4 regions of the Oceanobacter sp. 4_MG-2023 genome follow, and region 4 is predicted to be linked to each of the others. Evidence: predicted binding sites of a transcription regulator. Region 4 holds the regulator's gene; each other region holds the start of a gene.
What was found. Region 4 encodes sigma-54, which starts transcription at its own class of promoters, with help from an activator protein. Its sites were predicted from a motif close to TGGCACNNNNNTTGCTNT; they were not measured.
Positions count from the first base shown of each region.

Region 1: a site for sigma-54 is predicted at 2,754-2,771, ahead of Q8W24_RS06550 (formate/nitrite transporter family protein). Genes of this name have one in related genera too.
Region 2: a site for sigma-54 is predicted at 2,614-2,631, ahead of glnA (glutamate--ammonia ligase). Genes of this name have one in related genera too.
Region 3: a site for sigma-54 is predicted at 2,773-2,790, ahead of Q8W24_RS15120 (NarK family nitrate/nitrite MFS transporter). Genes of this name have one in related genera too.

Region 1 covers NZ_JAUYVV010000006.1:120,056-124,740, reverse strand. Annotated here, with positions in the region: gene Q8W24_RS06560 (bestrophin family protein) at 52-984, shown strand; gene Q8W24_RS06555 (nitrate regulatory protein) at 1,115-2,407, shown strand; gene Q8W24_RS06550 (formate/nitrite transporter family protein) at 3,027-3,842, shown strand; gene Q8W24_RS06545 (bifunctional protein-serine/threonine kinase/phosphatase) at 3,956-4,685, shown strand, end outside.
Region 2 covers NZ_JAUYVV010000003.1:194,922-199,606, reverse strand. Annotated here, with positions in the region: gene Q8W24_RS04045 (alpha/beta hydrolase) at 1-990, opposite strand, end outside; gene glnA (glutamate--ammonia ligase) at 1,139-2,545, opposite strand; gene typA (translational GTPase TypA) at 2,927-4,685, shown strand, end outside.
Region 3 covers NZ_JAUYVV010000028.1:7,232-11,916, forward strand. Annotated here, with positions in the region: gene Q8W24_RS15115 (bifunctional protein-serine/threonine kinase/phosphatase) at 1-1,091, opposite strand, end outside; gene Q8W24_RS15120 (NarK family nitrate/nitrite MFS transporter) at 1,125-2,591, opposite strand; gene Q8W24_RS15125 (NAD(P)/FAD-dependent oxidoreductase) at 3,434-4,685, shown strand, end outside.
Region 4 covers NZ_JAUYVV010000010.1:76,719-81,403, forward strand. Annotated here, with positions in the region: gene lptA (lipopolysaccharide transport periplasmic protein LptA) at 1-484, shown strand, start outside; gene lptB (LPS export ABC transporter ATP-binding protein) at 481-1,206, shown strand; gene Q8W24_RS09285 (RNA polymerase factor sigma-54) at 1,335-2,825, shown strand; gene hpf (ribosome hibernation-promoting factor, HPF/YfiA family) at 2,876-3,178, shown strand; gene ptsN (PTS IIA-like nitrogen regulatory protein PtsN) at 3,182-3,640, shown strand; gene rapZ (RNase adapter RapZ) at 3,665-4,537, shown strand; gene Q8W24_RS09305 (HPr family phosphocarrier protein) at 4,576-4,685, shown strand, end outside.

The DNA of each region.
Region 1 (4,685 bases), on a different contig from region 4:
CTGGAATCCGCGTGTTGTAACTGATTGTTTTTGATGGTTCGGAGAAAATGAATGATTGTTCGTGAACGTCCCCATGCACTGGCCTTGTTGTTTGTTTGGCGTGGTTCAATTTTGCCGAATATTGCCTGGCATTTACTGGGGTTGTTGGTCTTCGCGGCAGCTGTGGTGGTGGTTCATACCGATCACTGGGCCAACCTGGCTCGTTATTCGGTGGCTCCGTTTACCTTGCTGGGGATAGCGTTGTCGCTGTTTCTGGGGTTTCGTAATAACGCCTGTTATGACCGCTGGTGGGAAGGGCGCCGGCAATGGGGACGAATGGTTTCTGAAGTGCGCTCGTTGGCGCGTTCAACGCATATTCTCTTGCCATCCGAGCGGCGGGCGGAGCTATTGGCCTGGTGTTCCGTGTTTTATCATGCCTTGCGCCTGCAGCTGCGTCAGCAGCCGTTGTCAGTGGCTGTTTTGCAACAGGAAGTTCCCGACTGGGTGCTGGCCCGTTTGTCGACAGAGCGGCTGGCGCAGGTTGTGGAGAAGGGTAACGTGGCCGATGGTGTGGGGCTGGCAATGGCAGAAACCTTGCGTCAGGCATATGCGGCCAATGAGCTGGATACCCAGGGTATACGGATTCTGAATGAGCATTTATCCAGTCTGGCGGCGATTCAGGCGGCGAGTGAACGGCTGGCATCCACTCCGTTGCCCTTTGCCTATTCCTTGCTGACGCATCGGACGGCGTATCTGTATTGTTACTTGTTGCCTTTCGGGCTGGTGGGCAGTCTGGGCTGGATGATGCCGGTCTTTATTGTGATTGTGGCGTATACCTTTTTTGGTCTGGATGCCTTGGCGCAACAGCTGGAAGAACCGTTTGGCCATGACGCCAATCACCTGCCGCTGGCGTCTTTGTGTCGGGTAAATGACCGCTCGCTGGCACAGGCGCAAGGCCTGCCATTGCTGGATATGTTGGCACCCAACGGCGATGTACTGGATTGACGGGGGAGTGTTAAGCCACTTTGTCAGCCAGCCCGATCCGTTCCCGGTGGTGGCAGGACAAACCACTGTGGAAGCATGGCGGCCCTTGTTATTCTTCCGGGTCAAGCTCAAAACCATACAGTGATTCCAGATGACATTAACGAGTGAAGACTTTCTGCTGGCGGCTAAACGTGCTGAGATCAGTGCTCTGAAACAATTATTGGTGAGCAGCGGGTTGGTCACCTGGGTCACGGATCTGATTCATGAGCTGCAACGTGAACGTGGCTTGTCGAATATTTATCTGGTATCCCATGGCCAACGTTTTGCCCGCCAACGGCTCGATGAACTGGAAGCCACCAAACAAGCAGAATGTGTTTTTCGGGAAGCCTTGTCGTTGCTGGAGCTGGATAGTGATTCTCCCTCGTCTGCCCGCCTGTTCCGGTCCTTGTCCTTTGTATTGCATTGTCTGGATGAATTACCCGCATTACGGCTTCAGATTAATGCGCAAAAACTCACCGCGGATGAGAATACCCGGCTCTTTAACCGTACGATTTCCGGTTTGCTGAGTGTGGTGTTCGAAGCCGCCGGCAGTGTCAGCGACCCGGATATCACCCATGCACTGGTGGCCATGTTCAATTTTGTGCAAGGCAAGGAATATTCCGGTCAGGAGCGAGCCTTGGGTGTTATTGGTTTTGCCATGGGAGAATTCACCAAAAAACAACAGATACATATCAAGACGCTTCAGGATGCCCAGCAACGTTGTTTTGATATCTTTTCCAGCCAGGCCAAGGCCATGCCGGTTGATCAATGGCGGCAGGCAGAAAGCAGTGAGGCTGCCATCGAATTCAACAAGTTGCGTAATATGATTGCCCGCTTCAGTCATAACGACACCCTGCCAACCGCAATCAGCGAAGTATGGTACGAGCTGTCGACACATCGGATTGATGATATGCGGGCGATTGAAAAGGAGCTGGAAGCGGATCTGTTTCACCTTTGCCAGCAAAAAATTGCCAAGGCAGAAGAGGATCTTCGGCTGCATGACAATCATGTTCGGGAACTGACAGATATCGATGAGCCACCCACATCGGTGTTGTCTTCCTTTCCTGATTCCATTAACGACCCTGTCAAACTGACCATGATGCCCGGATTTAATACTAACGTGGCCAGTTCAATATCCGAGTTGGTACAGCGCCAGGCTGAACACCTGGAAGCCATGAGGGATGAATTAAGACAGGCACGTCAGGCTCTGGATGAGCGCAAACTGATCGAAAAGGCCAAAGGCTTGCTGATGCAAAATCAGAATATCAACGAAGAAGAAGCGTATCGCCAGATTCGCCAGTCCGCCATGGACAACAAAAAGCGCATTATCGATATCGTCCGTAATATCATCAGCGTCTCCGACATGCTGCAACTGAACGACGGCGACAGTACTTCTCTGGAATAAACTCTTTATACCAAGACCAAGCTCAATACCGGGCCATCGATCAATACCCGGTCATGTAGCAGTACCAGCAGTACCGGGATATGCGCTGTTCCTTTCCTGGCCAGACTGATAACCGATTGATGGCACGGCTACCCAGGAGTCAGACCACTGGACGCCATAACCGCCGGGCCAAACTCCATGTGGTCACGGCTGCAGCAGTTGCATATTCTGCTGGTGCACACAGATGGAGCGCCTGGGGGAAATCAAGCCCTGAAATAATCCAAAAATAGCACTGCCAGTGGTGTGTGAACGTATTATTTGCCTGATTTTTTAAATAAACCAAACAAAATCAATAGTTTATGATAAATGGCACGCCAGATGCTTGGAGATCCCAAGACTGTGGGTCAATGATGATGCACAGCACTGAAAACAACGACGTTGAGTACTTCCCTGACTTTTTGCCAGCGGATGGTGCCACGTCGTGCTCCATAGCATGTCAAAACACCTTATTCGGGTAGGTTCAAGCGTCAGCAGTTACTCAACTTCGTGATCTGAGTCTTCATGGTCGCCCTTTGGCACATGAACCAAATCATTAGGTATCGACAGTAACGCAATACCTACCGAACCCAAGGAATTTGATATGTCCTATCTCGCGCCTTCCGAATTTGTGACCAAGATGGTCGATGCCGGTGAAGAGAAAATCTTCATGTCCACCAAGGACACTCTGATACGCGCCTTTATGGCCGGTGCAACCCTTGCCCTGGCGGCCATTTTTGCCATTACTGTAGCGATGAAAAGTGGTTCTCCATTCCTGGGTGCCAGCATGTTTCCTGTTGGTTTTGTCATGCTCTATCTGATGAAATTTGACTTGCTGACCGGTGTCTTCACGCTGGTTCCGCTGGCGTTGATCGACAAGCGTCCCGGCTGCAATATCAAACAATTGCTGCGTAACTGGGGTTTGGTCTTTCTGGGCAACCTGGGTGGTGCGCTGGCTGTCGCCTTTATGATTTCCTTTGTTCTGACGTATGGCTACAACACCGACGGTGGTGCTCTGGCGGCCAAGGTATCGTCTATTGGTGAGTCCCGTACACTGGGTTACGCCGCTCATGGTGTTGACGGCTGGTTTACCATTTTTATCCGCGCCATGCTGTGTAACTGGATGGTTTCCATGGGGGTTGTGGGGGCGATGATTTCGACGTCTGTCACCGGCAAAATAGCCGCCATGTGGATGCCGATCATGGTGTTTTTCTTCCTCGGTTTTGAGCACTCGATCGTCAATATGTTTTTGTTCCCGTTTTCCATGATCATGGGTGGTGATTTCACCATCGGGCAATATCTGGTCTGGAATGAACTGCCGACAGTGATGGGTAATCTGATTGGGGGCTTCCTGTTTGTTGGTTTGCCGTTGTATTACACCCACGTACGCACAAGTTCAAAACGTCCTCTGGTTTCCTGATTCACGACGGATTGTCTATTCTGATTAAAAGGGAGGTAATGGCTCTCTTTTAATCAGGTGGCAATACTCATGGGGACATATATGTCCCCATTAATATAAAAAGGACTCCATGCATGGCGCATGACCTATGCATTGCTGCTGGCCAGTATTCCGATAAAGGCCTTAAAAACAGCAACCAGGACAGCCTGGGACTGGTGACACCGGCACCTTCTCTGTTGGCATTCAAGGGCGTCAGCGCCGCTATTGCTGATGGTATCAGCAGCAGTAACGTCAGCCATATTGCCAGCCAAACAGCCATTGATACGTTTCTGGAAGACTATTACCGAACCTCGGAAGCCTGGACGGCACAACATTCGGGTGAACAGGTGATACGGGCAATCAATGGCAGCCTGTATTTAAAAAACCAGCGCAGTGATTTCCGGTTTGATATCAACCGGGGCTATGTTTGTACGCTAAGCGCACTGGTTTTGCGTGGGTGTGATGGCTATGTGTTCCATGTTGGTGACAGTCGTATCTATCGCTTGAGAGAGCAGACGCTGGAACAGCTGACCAGCGATCACCGCCTTTGGGAGTCGTCTGAGAAAAGCTATCTGGCGCGGGCCATAGGCATGAGCGAACAGGTCGAGATTGATTACCGCCACACCAGCCTGCAAGCAAACGATGTCTTTATTCTTGCCACCGACGGGGTGTATGAATATGTCACCCCGGAATACCTGCGCGCAACCATCCACCAATATCCGGACGATTTGAATCACGCCGCCACCCTGATTGCCCGACAAGCACTGGATAACGGCAGCGATGACAACCTGAGTATCCAGTTAATCCGGGTGACGGCGCTCCCTG
Region 2 (4,685 bases), on a different contig from region 4:
TTTGGAAGCCGTCTCCTGAGCAGCCAACACAGCACTCAAATCTGACCGCATCACCTCGTATACGTTCCCCAATCGTTCCGGAGATTCATTCACCAGGTGGTGATGAGCACCGACGATGCGGCTCAACATTAACGCCGGGAACAACCGCTGATAGGCCGGAATATTGTAACGCCAGTCAACGGTCTGATCCGCCGTCCCCTGAATCATGCGTACCGGATAATCAAACGGTGATCGCCGCTCGATCCAGCCGAGCCAACGCTTGAGTGCCGTCACCCAATGGACACTCAAATAACGGGATTGCAGGGGATCACTACTGGCAACAAATTCAGCAAATACCCGATTATTACCGTTCAGCACAAAACGTCTCGGCACCCGGGCGACAAAACGGTGTACCAGCGTATGTATCCAGCGGCCGCTGCGCCATCCCGCTGGCCGTAACAACGGGGCCAGCAGCCAGACCAGCAACGGCCCTGACTGACCGGCTACCGGGTGGCGCTTGAGCAGATAGCTGGCCAGAATCGCTCCCCCGGTACTCTGACCGGCAGCCAGCCAAGGCAACGCCGGCAGCTGCTGTTCAGCCTGCTGGAACACATCGGCAAACACGGTTTCATACTGATCAAAATCGTCGATTCTGGCTGCCTCACCACTCGACAAGCCATGCCCCGGCAAGTCGAATGCCACCAGGTTCAGGCGCTGGGCCCGGCAAAACCCAATCAGGCTGCCATACAGCCCGACATGGTCATAATAGCCGTGCACCAGAATAAGATTGGCCACCGCGTCAGGACAAGTCCAGTACTGCAGCGCAATATCAAAACCGGCACTTTCCAGCTTGCCCATGCGGTGCTGTCCGGCTTCAACATCGGGTAACCGATAATACTGCCGATACGCCTGTGTCAATGCCTCAGGAGCCGACGGCTGCCAACGGATACGCCAGTCAGGCAGGGCATTCCGGAGCGGATATGAATTCCATAATTCTTTGGTTGTTTTCACCACGCCGATCCTCTTGCGTCAAACACCATAGTCCTCAGCAGCCATAGCGCCATATCTTTATTTGGTGGCGGCTGCAAACAACAATAGTAAGCCACAAAAAAAGGCCGCCGAAGCGACCTTTCCTTATGACAACCCGTTCATCCGAAGATTAAACGGAGTAGTACATATCGAACTCAACCGGGTGAGTGGTATGTTCAACGCGGTAAACATCTTCCATTTTCAGGTCGACGTAAGCTTCGATCATATCTTCAGTGAATACACCACCAGCTGTCAGGAAGTCGCTGTCAGCTTTCAGGCTGTCCAGGGCTTCACGCAGGCTGCCACACACTTGTGGGATAGCTGCGGCTTCTTCAGCAGGCAGGTCGTACAGATCCTTGTCTGCTGCATCGCCAGGGTGCAGTTTGTTTTTGATGCCGTCCAGGCCAGCCATCAGCATGGCTGCGAATGCCAGGTATGGGTTGGCAGTCGGATCAGGGAAACGGGCTTCGATACGCTTGCCTTTAGGAGACGCAACGTAAGGAATACGGATAGAAGCAGAACGGTTACGGGCAGAGTATGCCAGCATGACCGGGGCTTCGAATCCAGGAATCAGACGCTTGTAGGAGTTGGTTGACGGGTTGGTGAACGCGTTCAACGCTTTGGCGTGCTTGATGATACCGCCAATGTAGTACAGAGCTGTTTCGCTCAGTCCTGCATAAACGTCACCGGCAAACTGGTTTTCGCCATCTTTCCAGAAAGACTGGTGCACGTGCATACCGGAACCGTTGTCACCAACGATTGGCTTCGGCATGAAAGTAGCTGTTTTGCCATAAGCAGCGGCAACGTTGTGCACGATGTATTTCATCATTTGCACTTCGTCGGCTTTTTTCACCAGCGTGTTGAATTTAACACCGATTTCGTTCTGGCCGGCGTTTGCTACTTCGTGGTGATGTACTTCAACGTCCAGACCAATAGCCATCATGGTGTTACACATGGCAGCACGGATGTCGTGGTGGCTGTCGACTGGAGGAACAGGGAAGTAACCGCCCTTGACGCGTGGACGGTGACCCAGGTTGCCGCCTTCGGTAACGGCTTCAGTTGCCCAGGCACCTTCGTCAGAATTGATTTTGTAGAAGTTGCCGGTCATGTCCTGACCCCAGCGAACATCATCAAACATGAAGAATTCTGGCTCTGGACCAAAGAAGGCAGTATCACCCAGACCAGTAGACTTCAGGTATTCTTCAGCGCGCTTGGCCACAGAACGGGGATCGCGCTCATAGCCTTGCATGGTGCTAGGCTCAATAATGTCGCAACGCAGAACCAGCGTTGCATCTTCAGTGAAGGGGTCCATGAAAGGCGTGGTGTCATCCGGCATCAGGATCATGTCGGATTCGTTGATGCCTTTCCAGCCGGAGATGGATGAGCCATCAAACATCTGGCCATTTTCGAAGAATTCTTCGTCGACATAGCTGGCAGGAATGGTTACATGCTGCTCTTTACCTTTGGAATCGGTAAAACGCAGGTCAACCCACTTAACGTCATTTTCTTTGATCAGATTCAGAGTGTTCTCTGACATTTACTTATCTCCAGATGCTGTTTCATATCCGATAATGGGGTCCAGCCCCTGCTACCATGCCCGAAAAAGGAGCAATTCGCGTGCCATTTAGAGGCATGCAAAAAACCTCACGGTATTCAGGGTATATCCGATCCCACAATCGTCTTTTTTGCACACTTCAGGTGCCCGACAAGCAAAATAGATCCATATTGGTGCATTTTGCTTGATTTTATATGACCCCAGTCAGACTGCGTGCCCGTTAGAGGTTCATACAACCAGTTTCCAATATCCACGCCTACATTAATAGCGCTTTTCTTATAATGAAATTGACATCACGCATCGATCCGAAGTCAGGTATAATCGGCCGCCAATTTTGCACAAACTTTAACCAAGGCTTTTGTTGTGATCGACAATCTCAGAAACATCGCCATTATTGCTCACGTTGACCACGGTAAAACTACCCTGGTCGATAAACTGCTGGAGCAATCCGGCACCCTGGATCGTAAAGACCAAGGTGGCGAGCGAGTCATGGACTCGAATGATCAGGAAAAAGAACGCGGTATTACCATTCTGGCGAAAAACACTGCTATTCGCTGGAACGACTACCGAATCAACATCGTCGACACACCAGGACACGCCGACTTCGGTGGCGAGGTTGAGCGTGTGATGTCCATGGTAGATTCCGTCTGCCTGCTCGTCGATGCCGTCGACGGCCCAATGCCACAAACCCGTTTTGTTACCCAAAAAGCGTTTGAGCGTGGTCTGCGTCCTATCGTGGTGATCAACAAGATCGACCGCCCTGGCGCTCGCCCTGACTGGGTAATGGACGAGATCTTTGATCTGTTCGACCGTCTCGGTGCCACCGATGAACAACTCGACTTCCCGGTTATCTACGCCTCCGCCCTGAACGGTATCGCCGGTACAGATCCGGATGATATGGCCGAAGACATGACGCCACTATTCCAGATGATCGTCGACCATGTAACCCCGCCACCTGTCGATCTTGATGGCCCGTTCCAGATGCAAATCTCGGCACTGGACTACGACAGCTTCGTCGGTGTTATCGGTGTTGGCCGTATCTCCCGCGGCAAGCTCAAGCCAGGTACTGACATTCAGCTGATTTCTGCTGAAGGCAAGATCCGCAAGGGCCGCTTGCTGGAAGTAAAAGGTTTCCACGGTCTGAACCGGGTTGCCGTTGAAGAAGCCTCCGCTGGTGACATCGTCTGTGTTTCCGGTATTGAAGGCCTGAACATTTCCGATACCCTGTGTGCGGTCGGTCATGTTGAAGCCCTGCCTGCCCTGACCGTCGACGAACCAACAGTCAGCATGACCTTCCAGGTCAATGACTCACCGTTCGCCGGTAAAGAAGGCAAGTACGTTACTTCACGTAATATCAAGGACCGTCTCGACAAAGAGCTGATCCACAACGTGGCGTTACGTGTTGAGCCAGGCGACAGCCCTGAGAAGTTCAAGGTTTCCGGTCGTGGCGAGCTGCATTTGTCGGTACTGATTGAAACCATGCGTCGCGAAGGCTTCGAAATGGCCATCGGCAAGCCCGAAGTGGTCCAGAAAATCGTCGACGGCGAGCTGCAAGAACCATACGAACAAGTGGTTATCGACGTTGAAGACGAGCACCAGGGTTCCATCATGGAAGAGATGGGCAACCGTCGCGCCGAGATGACCAATATGGTACCGGATGGCAAGGGTCGCACCCGTCTTGAGTTCATCATGCCAGCACGGGGCCTGATCGGCTTCCGTTCGCAGTTCATGACCATGACCTCTGGCTCCGGCATCCTGACCAACGTGTTTGATCACTACGGTCCTGTGCTCAGCAGCCTGGGTTCTACTCGCCACAACGGCGTACTGGTCTCCATGGTACCGGGCAAGGTACTGGGCTATGCCCTGTTCACCCTGCAAGAACGTGGTCGCCTGTTTGTAGCCCCAAGCCTGGAAGTCTACGAAGGCATGATCATTGGTCTGCACAGCCGCGACAACGACCTGGTGGTTAACCCGACCAAGGCCAAGCAGCTGACCAACGTCCGTGCTTCCGGTACTGATGAAGCCATTAACCTGACCCCTCCAGTCCGTCACACGCTGGAACAGGCTCTGGAATTCATCGAAGAAGATGAACTGGTCGAAGTGACTCCTACCAGCATTCGTC
Region 3 (4,685 bases), on a different contig from region 4:
AGCATCCACTGCCGCAAACTGCAGCCATCAATCCATTCACAGATGTGATACAGAAAGCGGCTGTTGGCCTGCTGCGGATACACTTTCATCAGGTTGGGGTGATCAAGGCGACTGCCGATCCACTGCTCCCGGGCAAAACCATCGAGATACACAGGGTCATCTTCAAAGTTGAGCGATGGCGCTTTAAGGGCATAAAAACGACCATCACGGCGATCGATTACTTTATAAAGATGGCTGCGGGCATTGGCATGTATCACCTGCGCCACCCGGTAATAATCCAGCGTTTGGCCAACAGCTAATACCGGTGGAATGACCCGGGCGCTGACAGCCCGTTGTGTTTCATCCAGCCCGGCAGCGGGCAAGGACTGAATCCGTACCATCACACAGGTCAGGTTGTCATCCGATCCGGCCTGCAAAGCCGCATCCAGCACGTCTCGACAAATATGCTCAATCTGATGCTGGCGCGTATCCGCTCCAACGCTCGCCATGGCTTGTTGCAGCTGCTCATGACTGACAAACCCGTGAACACCATCCGTGGTGAGCAATAATTGATCGCCAACCTGCAGATCACAGGTCAGATAGTCCACTTCCAGACGGGAGTCCATCCCTAACGCCCGGGACAAGGCCGAGCCACCCTGGCTATTGTGTACATGATCACGAGTGAGCGGTTCCAGCACCCCCTCTCGCCAGTGATAAATCCGGCTGTCGCCAACATGAAACAGGTGGGCCGTGCGGGATTTAAGCACCATGCCGCTAAAGGTCGTGACCAAACCATTGTGCCGGGCACTGGCCTGCTGGCCATGATGGAATAGCCAGGCATTCAGCGCCGACAGCACTCGGGCGGCAGCGGTTTTGACATCCCAGCTGTCGGGTGTGCTGTAATAATCCTGCAAAAAATGCGTCACGCTGGTGGCGCTGGCCTGCTGCGCGTTATCACTGCAGCTGACGCCATCAGCAATACAGACTCCGATGCCCTTGTACTTGACGGCTGACAAGGTCGGCTGATAAAGCGCAAACGCATCCTGGTTGAGCACCTTGGTACCAGCGGTGGTGACACCACCAAACTGGATGTCTAATGTGTTGCTACTCATAATGGCTCAGGTCCAGGATCGTTTTGATCAACATCAGTTCACACTGATCATTTCGACAGTGCCATCGTCGTTTACTTCCGCCATATGGCCCTTGGGTTCTTTCATTGCCAACAGAGCAATAAAACCCACCACCGCCGTGCCTGAAATCACCATAAAGAAAGTCGAGTATTCCACCAGCGACAAGATCGTCAGATAGGTAACCGCTCCAACGTTACCATACGCCCCTGTCATACCGGCAATCTGGCCGGTCAAACGACGCTTGATCAGCGGCACCACCGCAAACACAGCCCCTTCCCCCGATTGCACAAAGAAAGAACACACCATGGCTGCCACTACCGCCAACCAGACCGGCCATTCGCTATCCACCATTCCCATCACCAGATAGCCCACCGCCAGACCCGCGGTCAGAATCAACAAGGTCGGTTTACGGCCAAACTTGTCAGATAACCAGCCGCCTCCCGGGCGCGACATCAGATTCATAAAGGCATAGGCAGACGCCACCATACCGGCGATCACCGGCGACAGATCAAAGGTTTCGGCAAAAAACAGCGGCAACATGGACACCACCGCCAGCTCGGAACCAAACGTGGCGAAGTAGAGAATATTCAATACCGCCACCTGCCTGAACTCATACCGATGCATCTCAGGCACGGCTTCGCTAAAGACGGTTTTGTTCACTTTCCAGACGTGTGATACCTCATAGGCGTACAGCAGCACCAAACCGATATAACACATCAGCGCCGTGGTCTCGGACAACATGCTCACTCCGGCAGGCGATAACTTCCAGGCCAGCAGCGCCATGGCGGCATACATCGGCACTTTCATGATCAGCAACAAGAAGAAATCTCCCTGGCTGGTCACTTCCATTGCTCCCATGTGTTTGGGTTTGAAATAGGTCGCGCCCTTGGGGGTATCGGTAATGTTCTGGTAATACACCACGCTGAACAACAGACTGATCAGCCCTGTCAGACCAATCGCATACCGCCAGCCATCATCTCCGCCAAACCACAGCGCAATCACCGGCAAACAAAAGGCCGCGGCGGCAGAACCAAAGTTGCCCCAGCCACCATAAACACCTTCGGCAGTGCCCAGCTCATTCGCCGGAAACCATTCACTGACAATACGAATCCCAATCACAAAACCGGCACCGATAAAGCCCATTAAAAAACGGGCAATGGCGGCTTGTGTAAAGTCCTCAGCCAGGGCAAACATAAAACAGGGGATCGAACACACCGCCAACAAGGCGGAATACACAATACGAGGGCCAAAGCGGTCGGTCAGCATGCCAATAATGACCCGCGCCGGTATGGTCAGCGCGACGTTCAGGATCAACAAGGTTTTGATTTCAGAAGGCTGCAATCCCAGGCTGGCAGCCATGGCCTGCAACATCGGGGCGTGGTTAAACCACACCAGAAAAGTGATAAAAAATGCCATCCAACTGAGGTGGAGGACTTTCATCTTGCCGGTAAACGACAACAGATTAAAACGTTCGGCGCTCATAACATGCTCTCTGATCCATAATACATACAGTAGCTCACGCCCCACGACGGCAAAGATAACCGGCACGGCAATACAACGAATTCAAAAAGACAGGAGAAACAAACAGAGGGAGTTATTGCACCGGAGCGGTAGCAGAACAGGCACCGTGTATAAGTTATCGAGACCTCATACAGACCACGCAACAGCAGTTACTTTCCCAGCGATAACGACAGCCGGTGGCTCTCGATCTCTGATCAGTTTTTTTGAATGCGCCGTTGCGTAAGTGTCAGATCACAACGCTGCGAATCTGACGAATAGCCAATAACAAAGCAGGAAGAATGCCAATGATCATTGCCGATGCATCGGACCCGACAAAAATCAGCCCCCGGTTCCATCGTCTCCACCGTCAATAGGCATGACCTCTGCCTGAGCGTTGACCTTGGCAGCGGTCTTTTTTGTTGCATCAGTGCCCCAATCGCGGCTGTTTATACTTGCCAACACCTTTTTATCGCACCGATTTCAGGCAAAAAACCACAACAAGTTCTATTTGAGTGCGAAATCATTCTTTGCCACATCAGGCTACTGATACCTTTCTTACTGTCATAGCTGATTATTTTGCTGCCCAGAAAGACCACCTCACAACAGATACCCCCATGTTGAGTAGATCGGCAGGCTCCATACCGAGACCGATATCCACCCGCTCTGGCATAAAATCTGCTTTGATTCCACCACGTCGACGCCGCAGGTAACCTCCTGACCGATCAAAGAAGATCACGGCACACAACATCGACACACATATTCCCTATAGCAAAGGCGCTCCCAGGTTGACTGGTGAGCGCCTTTTTTTATGCGAAAAAAATGATATGAACAGCAACAGTCTCGTTATTATTGGTAACGGCATGGCCGCCAACCGGGTTCTGGAAGAACTGGGCACCGACCACCCGTTCGATACCATCCACGTACTCAGTGATGAGCATCTATGCCATTACAATCGCATCATGCTGTCACCCTTGCTGGCCAACGAAACCACCCTGGCAGCGATTACTCCCCACGATGCCAGCTGGTATCAGCAGCGCGGTATTCATGTGCACCTGAATACCGCGGTTGAGCACATCGACACCAAGTTACAGCGCGTTACCACCAGCACTCACAACACCCTGGATTATCAGGCGCTGCTGATTGCCACCGGCTCCCGCTCCGCCATTCCCAGCATGCCAGGAACCGACGGCGACCAGCCCGACAACGTACTCGGCTTTCGTACCATGACGGATGTCGATGCCATGCTGGCAGCACTGCCGACCCTCAAACACGCCACCGTCATTGGAGCCGGTTTGCTCGGTGTTGAAGCCGCAGTTGGGCTCAAGGCCCAGGGCGTAGAGGTAACACTGATGCACCGCAACCCGGTGCTGATGAACCGCCAGCTGGATGCCACCGCCGCCACGATCTTGCAAGAGGAGCTGACCCAACGGGGCATCGATGTACGCACCGGCGTCTCACCACAATCCCTGAGCCTGAACGCCAACCGCGCCACAGCCGTGCACTACCGGCTGCGCAACCAGCCAGACACCGACACCACAACCATCCGACTCGACACCGACCTGGTCGTATTTGCCACCGGTATTTTACCCAACCGGGAACTTGCCGCCGCCGCCGGGATAACCACCCGCCGTGGTATCTGCGTCAACTCGCATATGCAAACCTCAGACAGCCATATTTATGCACTGGGCGAATGTTGTGAATTTGAAGGACAAACCTACGGCCTGGTCGCCCCCATCTGGGAACAGGCCAAAATCGTCGCGGCAGGACTGGCTGCCATCCCCCCTCTGGCATCTCCCTTACCCCGTTACGCCGAACAGCAGCATCTGACCAAACTCAAGGTCTCAGGGGTTGATATTCACAGCATGGGGCAATTTGAAGCCACAGGGCACGATCAGGTTATCCAGCTACAAGACCTGACATCCGGTGTGTATAAAAAACTGGTGATTCAGCAGCAGCGTATTGTCGGCGTGTTGTGCGTCGGCGATGTACTGGATTCCAACTGGTATTTTGACCTGCTTAGCCAGCAGGTTGATATCCGTGCCATCCGCGCCAACCTGATATTGGGCAAAGGATATT
Region 4 (4,685 bases):
GGTCGAGGCTTTGCCTGAAGACTGGCAACAAGAAATGATCATCGAATCCGACCGCGCCGAACTCGATCGCAAGACCGGTATGGTCGTCTACGAAGGCGATGTCGTACTGAAGCAAGGCACACTGACCATCGAGTCCGATCGTCTGACACTGATACTGGATGGCAAGGCGCTCAAGCAAGCGATTGCCGAAGGTCAACCGGCTCGCTACCAGCAACAGGTCAGCAGCGACAAACCGATCACCAGAGCGACGGCCAAACGTATTGATTTTTACGCCGACCGCAAGGAAATTGCCTTCAAGGGAGACGCCGCCTTGCGTCAGGAAAACAACCTATTCAGTGGCGAATTGATCCGTTATGACATTGAACAGGAAACCGTCTCAGCCAGTGGCTCAGAAACATCCGGCAGTGGCACTGGCGGCGCTGACGACAACCAGCGTATTCAAGTGATTATCCAACCCCAGCCCAACACGGACGTACAACCATGAAAACGCTCAAGGCTGAACATCTAGCCAAAAGCTATAACGGCCGCGAAGTCGTCAAGGACGTTTCCCTGGCGGTCAGCAGCGGACAGATTGTCGGCTTGCTGGGCCCTAACGGCGCAGGTAAAACCACTTGTTTCTATATGATTGTCAACTTGGTACAGGCCGACAAGGGGCGTGTCAGTATCGATGACGACGATATCAGCCATCTGCCCATGCACGGCCGCGCCCAGAAAGGCATTGGCTACTTGCCACAAGAAGCGTCGATCTTCCGCAAACTCAGCGTCGAAGACAATATCATGGCCATCATGGAAACCCGGTCAGACCTGAACAAACCCCAACGTCAGCAACAGCTGGAACAGCTACTGGATGAATTTCACATTCAGCACATTCGTACCAGCCTCGGCATGGCCCTGTCTGGTGGCGAACGACGACGGGTCGAAATAGCCCGCGCCCTGGCCGCCGAACCCTCCTTTATTTTGCTGGATGAACCCTTTGCCGGTGTTGATCCGATCTCGGTCGCTGACATTATGGATATCATTCGTCAACTCAAGGCACGTGGCATCGGCGTACTGATTACTGACCACAACGTCCGCGAAACTCTCGCAATTTGTGAAAAAGCCTATATCGTAGGCGGTGGACACATAATTGCCGAAGGCAGCGCTGATGATGTACTCGCCAACGAACAGGTTCGGGCTATCTACCTTGGTCATGACTTCCATCTTTGAATCTTATCGGCTTGCAGGGCTATGATGCCCAGCGCTGTTTCATTCGCCACCATGAAAAGCATTCCCTGTCTCACAGGCTGGCGTATAATGCACAGACCATGCCGACAACCGATGAATAATAACGCTGTATGAAAGCATCGCTTCAGTTAAAAATGGGTCAGCAGCTGACCATGACCCCTCAGCTGCAACAGGCAATTCGACTGCTGCAATTGTCTACCCTCGATCTGCAACAGGAAATCCAGGAAGCCCTGGACTCCAACCCCATGCTGGAATTCGAAGAGTCCGAGCACGACGACTTTCCGGATGCACAGCAAACCAATGCAGATCAGGAAAGGGAAGTCACCGCAACAGCGGCCACGACCGATGCCGACACCCAGGAACTGGGTGAGCAATGGTCTGATGACAAGATGCCAGATGATCTGCCAGTCGATAGCAACTGGGATGATACGTTCCAGACCACGGCCGGGGTTTCCTCAGGCTCTGGCCCGGTTGGCGATGACGACTTTGATTATGACTCCCGTCATGCCACCACAGACGACCTGCAAGATCATCTTGAATGGCAGCTGAACCTGACTCCCATGAGTGACACCGATCGCGAGATCGCCACCATGCTGATCGACGGGGTTGATGACGATGGCTATCTGCACACCACCATCGACGACATACTCGGTTCAATTGACCCGGAACTGGGTGTTGAAGAAGATGAAATCCAGGCCGTCCTCAAACGCTTGCAACAGTTTGACCCCGCCGGTGTTTTTGCCCGCGACCTGCGTGAATGCCTGATTCTTCAGCTCAACCAGCTACCTGCCGAAACACCCTGGCTGGCAGAAGCCAAATTGGTGATCGGCGACTACATCGCCCTGCTGGGCAGTAAAGATTACCCCACCCTGATGCGCAAAACCCGGCTCAAGGAAGAAGACCTCAAAGCCGTCCTGCGTCTGGTTAAAGAACTCAACCCCAAGCCGGGCGCTGATATCAGCTCCGAGCAGTCAGAATACGTCGTACCGGACGTGATTGTTCGTAATATCCGTGATGAATGGCGTGTTGAGCTTAACCCGGATATCGCCCCCAAGCTGCGCGTCAACTCCGACTACGCCTCACTGGTGCGACGTTCCGACAGCAGTGCCGACAACGCCTTCCTCAAAGACCATTTGCAAGAAGCGCGCTGGTTTATCAAAAGCCTGCAAAGCCGCAACGAAACCCTGCTGAAAGTCGCCACCAAAATTGTCGAGTACCAAATCGACTTCTTTGAACAGGGTGAAGAAGCCATGAAACCTCTGGTATTGCATGATATTGCCGATGCCGTTGGTATGCATGAATCAACCATTTCACGGGTCACTACGCAAAAATTCATGCACACTCCTCGTGGTATTTTCGAGCTGAAGTATTTCTTCTCCAGCCACGTCAGTACTGACGCCGGTGGCGAATGTTCATCCACCGCCATTCGCGCCATGATCAAAAAACTGATCAGCGAAGAAAATCCGCGTAAACCCCTGAGTGATAACAAAATTGCCATTGTGCTGGGCGACAAGGGCATTCAGGTTGCACGCCGCACGGTGGCCAAATACCGTGAAGCCATGATGATTCCGCCTTCCAATGAGCGGAAACAATTGATCTGATCGATAGCGTCGATCTCTGTTCGATACAAGCGAGCGATAAGGAGCCGTTTATGAGCATCAATATCAGTGGACACCATGTTGAAGTGACCGAAGCCATGGAAGCATACGTCAAGGAAAAACTGGTTCGTCTTGAGCGTCATGTCGACCCGATTACTTCTGGCCAGATCACACTGACCCTGGAAAAAGGCCGACAACAGGCAGAAGCCACCCTGCATGCCAGTGGTGCTGACTTTCACGCCACCTCAACTCACGACGATATGTATGCCGCCATTGATCTGCTGGCCGACAAACTGGACCGTCAACTCCTGAAACACAAAGAAAAACTGATTGCCCGACAGCACGGGCAAGGTTGACCTATGAGCATTGCGATTGCCGATATTCTACTGCCAGAATGCACCCGTACCGACGTCGCCATTACCAGCAAAAAAAAATTGCTGGAGTTTCTTGCCGGACTGATTGCCGAAAAAGTTGACGGCAGCAGTTCGGACGAAGTGTTTGAACGCCTGCTTGGACGTGAACGTCTGGGCAGTACTGGCATTGGTGAAGGCATCGCAATCCCCCATTGTCGTTTACGGCAATGCGAACAAGCCGTCGGCGTGTTACTTCACTTGCAAGAGGCCATCGATTTTGATGCCATTGACCATCAACCGGTTGACCTCGTATTTGCTTTATTAGTCCCTGAAGAAGCAACGGACGATCATCTGCAAATTCTCGCCACACTGGCGCAAAATTTCAGTCAGAATGATTACCGTCAGCAATTGCGTAGTGCCAGCAGCGATCAGGAACTGTACCAACGAGCGTTGGCCAACCACTAACCAGACCAATACGGAGACCGCATCATGCGCCTGGTTGTGATCAGTGGCCGCTCTGGCTCAGGCAAGTCCAGCGCTTTGGCCGTGCTCGAAGATCTCGGTTTTTATTGCATCGACAACCTGCCGGTTGATCTGTTGCCCGCACTGGCGGATTTACCCTACAGCGCCGAAAAACGCGCCAATGTCGCTGTCAGTGTCGATGTGCGTAATTTGCCCGACGCCATGGAACAGCTGACCCAGGTACTGACCTGCTTACCCGGACAGTATCGCCAGGTCGATATTGTATTTCTGGATGCCACCGAAGAAGTCCTGCTACAACGCTTCAGCTCCACCCGTCGCAAACACCCCCTCACCAATGACAATATCTCATTGGCAGAAGCCATCGAGCGCGAAACCGAATTGCTCGAACCTGTTGCCAACCTGGCTGACTTGACGCTGGATACCACCCGCATGTCAGTCCATGAGCTGCGCAGCCTGATCAAGATGCGAGTAGCCGAGAAAGTCACCCCGGATATGGCCATTCTGTTCCAGTCCTTTGGCTTCAAGCAGGGGATTCCTCTGGATGCCGATTTTGTATTTGATGTCCGCAACCTGCCCAACCCCTACTGGCAACATGAATTACGTCCTCTGACCGGACAGGATCAGGCGATTATCGATTTTTTATCCAGCCAGCCGGAAGTCACCGAACTGTTTGATGACATCCGTACTTACCTGTTGCGCTGGTTACCCCGTTTTGCCGAAAATAACCGCAGCTACCTGACCATTGCCATTGGCTGCACTGGCGGTCAACATCGCTCAGTGTATTTATCAGAACGCCTGACTGCAGCCTTCAAACAAGAATTTGGCAATGTACAGGTACGTCACCGCGAGCTCAGGTCTGCTGCCCATCACAGCCACTGATGCTTATTACCCACAATCCAATCGTTTCGGGAGCCTGGATGGTTAACACGCAAATCACCATCATCAACAAGCTGGGTTTACACGCACGGGCAGCCGCCAAACTGGTATCAACCGCGGCCAGCTACGGCGCAACCATCAAGGTGGGTTA